Regions from separate parts of the Brevundimonas sp. UBA7838 genome, predicted to be linked through region 2. Evidence: riboswitches for the same ligand, from Rfam matches in the RefSeq annotation. Region 2 holds a riboswitch; the other holds the start of a gene.
The links. A riboswitch is a leader RNA that binds a small molecule or an ion and turns the genes downstream of it on or off. The one in region 2 is predicted to bind S-adenosylmethionine.
Positions count from the first base shown of each region.

Region 1: linked by a shared signal. The riboswitch ahead of metX (homoserine O-succinyltransferase MetX) and the one ahead of metK (methionine adenosyltransferase) in region 2 are both predicted to bind S-adenosylmethionine.

Region 1 covers NZ_DLTK01000108.1:44,551-46,737, forward strand. Annotated here, with positions in the region: gene metX (homoserine O-succinyltransferase MetX) at 1-976, opposite strand, end outside; SAM riboswitch class I at 1,052-1,168, opposite strand; partial or broken gene B3T77_RS09990 (homoserine dehydrogenase) at 1,599-2,187, shown strand, end outside.
Region 2 covers NZ_DLTK01000055.1:26,859-29,045, forward strand. Annotated here, with positions in the region: gene B3T77_RS04095 (DUF3293 domain-containing protein) at 254-1,000, shown strand; SAM-I-IV-variant riboswitch at 1,042-1,145, shown strand; gene metK (methionine adenosyltransferase) at 1,196-2,187, shown strand, end outside.

The DNA.
Region 1 (2,187 bases), on a different contig from region 2:
CATAGAGCGAAGGCGCCTCGACGAAGCGCCACAGGGTCGGCAACCGCGCGGCCAGTTCGCGGATGTCGTCGATCGGCACCAGCCGGTCGGAGGTGAAGCCGATCAGGGTGACGGGGGTCGTGATGGCCTCGGGCGTCACGCTGTGGCGGTCCAGGGAATCGGACATCGACAGCCAGCGCGCCGGGGTGGTGTGGGTCCGGTAGGCCTGACCCCGCGCCGTTAGATAGTCGCAGACGGGATAGGCGCCGCCGACCGCGCTGGGCGCCGTGGTGTCGAACCGGTCGTCGAACTCCTCGGCCGTGCGATAGGTGGTCATGGCCAGTTCGCGGGCCAGGGCGACGCCTTCTTCCGGACGGCCGGCGGCGACGGCGAACTGCAGGATGCGGCGCTGGATGCCGCGCCAGGCGGTCGCCTGGGGATGGGCGCGGTGGGCGGCAGAAACGATGATCAGCTGCTCGGCCCAGTCGGGGAAAAGTTCAGCGAAGGCCAGGCCGACCATGCCGCCGTAGGAGCAGCCGACGAAGGCGGCGGCGCGCTCGATCTTCAGATGGTTCAGCACCAGGGCCAGCAGGCGGGCCTGATCCTGGGTGGTGATGGTGACGGGCTTGTCCAGGAACTCGGCGCCGGGGGCGAAATCGACGGCCAAGACCTGAAGCCGGCTCAGATCGATGGGCCCGCGCACCGACACGGCGCCCGACCACCAGCCCAGGCCGTTGGTTTCTGTTCGGTGGACGAAGCGTCCGGCCGAGATGCCGCCGGCGACCACCACGACGGGGGCGCCGATCCGGCCATGCAGACGTCCGACGATATTGGGCTGGTTCAGCTTTTCGCCCGAGGCGAGGCGGAAGTCGGCGGGAATGGGAACGATGACGTCGCGGGCGCCGCCGCGCTCACGCGTCGGTTCGCGGACAGGGGTAAGGGCTGTCGCGCGGCGACAGTCGGGGTCTTCGAGCAGGGTGGTTTCGGCCAGTGTCATCGTCGTTCCGCATCGTTCTCGCTCAGCAAGTCTCGATGCGGTGACAGAGCGTGGAGCGTCGTCTCGTCGATGCTCCACTCATCTCTCGCGACCCCGAAGGACCCCGCAGGAGTTGGCACCGTTTCGAGCTGTGAGACCCGATGGTTGCCCCAGCGTCAAAGGGCCTAATCCCTCGGCTGGTCTTGATGAGTGACTTTACGTTGATGATCGAGGCGGCGCCGGTCAAGCGAAAAATTCAACCTCATTGACGGCTTGGGCCGACTCGATGGGGGTGAAAACACACGATAACCGACGTGCCGTGAAAAAATCATCCAATCCAACTTGACAGGGCGGGGGTCGCTCGATCACCCTAGGCTCAGATTTCAACCGGACCTTGCCCTGTGCCACAGCGCTCGCTCATCGCCGAAGTTTCGACCGTCTCCGGCCTCGCCGCGACGCGTTTCGGCATGATCCTCGGCGGCACGATTATCGGCGGTACCACCGGCACCACCACCATGCCCGAACGGGCGGGACGAGTTTAGCGCGCCGAACCCCGGCAACCGCAGAACCCGAACCCCGCCCGGTCCGCCAGGCGGGGTTTTTCTTTTCACCCCACCCCATCCCGACCTTTCCCGAGAACCCGATGTCCGCCCAACTCGCCGTCGTAGAAAAATCCGAAAGCCTCGACCCCAGCAGTCAGCCTGCACCAGAGGTCGTGGTGCTGAAGTTCGGCTCGTCCATCCTGCGCAGCCCGGCGGAGGCGCCGCTGGTCGCCTCGGCCGTCTATGGCCATGTGCGGGCTGGCCGAAAGGTGGTGGCGGTGGTCTCGGCCTTCGGCGGGGCGACGGACCGGTTGCTGGGCGAGGCGCGGGCGCTGGGCCTGGCCCATTCCAACGACCTGCTGCCGGGCTATGTGGCCCTGGGCGAGGAAAAGTCGGCGGCCCTGGTGGCCATCGCCTGCGACCGGATCGGCCTGGACGCCTGCGCCCTGTCGGTCCGCGAACTGGGCATCGTGGCGGAGGGTGAGCCGGAGCATTCGCGCCCCTGCGGTCTGCGACCCGACCATCTGAAACAGGCGCTGGACCGGCACGAGGTGGTGGTTGTGCCCGGGTTCGGCGCGGTGCGGCCGGACGGCAAGGTGGCCCTGCTGGGACGGGGCGGATCGGACCTGACGGCGGTTTTCCTGGCCGCTGAGCTGGGGCTGAAGAAGGTGCGGCTGGTCAAGGATGTGG
Region 2 (2,187 bases):
TGTGCAGTTGTCCGCTACCACCCAGGGCCGACGTTCCGAAGGTCCGCTCGGTAAACGGCCCCGGCTTAGCCGTGACCAAGTACGGCGATACCCCGGCTGTTACCCTAGCCTGCCAGTCCGCCCAGGAGATCAGTCAACTTGGACTAAATCGTCAGATTGCCAATCTGAGGCCTGGTTCGATCAGGTACGGCAGCAAGTGCATGACGACATAAACGCCTTACCCCTATTTGGGGATCAGTGGCATGAGACGGACATGCGCCGTAGCCACCTAGAACAACGGATCACCGGTCTCATCGATACGGGGCTCGTATGTCCCGAGCCGAAGGCTTGGCACCGCCTCTGGCTGAACATCACAGCCCTCGCTGAGGGTCCGGTGCCGCTGCCGCTCATACTGGCTGCTTGGCACACCACCAGTGACGTCGAGAAGACGAAGCGCTTGGTCGAGCAGCTCTCGATTGCTGACCGTCAGGGGCTAGGCGACGCAATAGGTGAAGCGATCGCCGCGATACCCCAGAACGAGTGGCGGAGGAGGCGCGCCTCAGGTGCTGTAGAGGTCGACCATCGAACCATCCGTTACGCCGATACGAAGCTGGAACAGGCACTGATCGATGCCTTCCGCGAGACGGACTTCGTTATCTTCGGTCAGCCTGAACTGGTCATCACCGTCGGCACGCATTCCGCTGCCTTCGATGCGCTGATGCGGTGGTATGGCGTCGATCAGGCGGCCTACGTCACGGCTTACAACCCCTATAGTCAGGCCCGTTCTGACGGCGAGAACAACCAAGCCCAAGACGCGCTTAAGGCGACGCTTAACACAAACTGTCTAACCTGGTTGGAGGGAGAGGGCAGGGGCCGGGTTGGGGACTGGCCCCCGGAACCTAGCCTTGCCGTCCTCGGGATCCCCAAGGCCCAAGCCTGCGATCTAGGGTGTGCATTCGAGCAGAACGCCATCGTCTGGTGCGCTAGGGGGCAACCAGCCGAGTTGCTCCTTCTGCGCTGACGATGGACGCTTGAACACCTCAGGTCTTTCTGCCACCCTCACAAGTACATCAAGAGAGCGGCCGCTGTGGCCGTCGCCAACCTGCCTTCCCGGGCAAGGTGGCTCCCAAAAGGGGATGTGGCCGATGGCAAATAAACGGGTGCAATCGCGGCGCATTTCAGCACGGGTTCTCGGCTCGCTCGGGATGGAAACGCCATGACCAAGCTCACGTTCGGCCGGCTGCAGCCACTCACCGGTCTCCTCTCGTCGGAAGCTGTGGCCCCGGGCCACCCCGACAAGATCTGCGACCAAGTCTCTGACGCGCTGCTTGATGCAGCGCTCCGCCAGGACCGGCGCGCCCGTGTCGCGATCGAAACGGCCATCAAGGACAATGAAGTCTGGGTGTTCGGCGAGCTCAGCGGTGCCGTCGACCTGGACGTCGTGGGTACCGTTCAAGAAACCCTCAAATCAATCGGACACACGGACGGTCGTTGGGGCGTCGATGTCGACAAGCTGCAGATCCGGACCGCCCTTAGCCAACAGGCACAGGAGATTGCGGCCGGTCTGGAGTCTGACGAACGTCTTGGAGCCGGAGACCAAGGGATCATGTTCGGCTACGCGACGGCTGAAACACCGGAACGGTTGCCGCTCTCCTTTGCACTCGCACGCCGCCTGATCGCTGCTCATACCCAAGCTCGCCAAATCCACGGTGTGCTCGGCCCAGATGCGAAGGCGCAGGTGAGCGTCGAGATCGCCAGTGATGGCCGCGCCTCTGTCCGTACTATCGTTCTGTCCAGCCAGCACGCCTCTGAGCTCGCCTTGATCGACCTGCGCGAGCTGTTGCTTCAAACGGTGATCAAGGCGGTGTTTCCGAACCTGGAAAGCGACGTTCGCCTTCTCATCAATCCCGCCGGCGCGTTCACCCAAGGTGGACCTGTCGCCGATGCAGGCGTGACAGGGCGCAAGATCATCGTCGACACATACGGGGGCATCGGGCGCCATGGCGGCGGAGCCTTCTCTGGCAAGGATGCCACCAAGGTCGACCGTTCCGCCGCCTACGGGGCCCGACAGCTTGCGTGCACAGTCGTCGAAGGCGGTCTGTCTGGAACGGCTGAAGTGCGCCTCGCTTACGCGATCGGCGTGGCTGAGCCTGTGGCCATCCACATCGATGTCGAACATCCCGAAGCCGCAGTTCGAAGCGGTTGGCA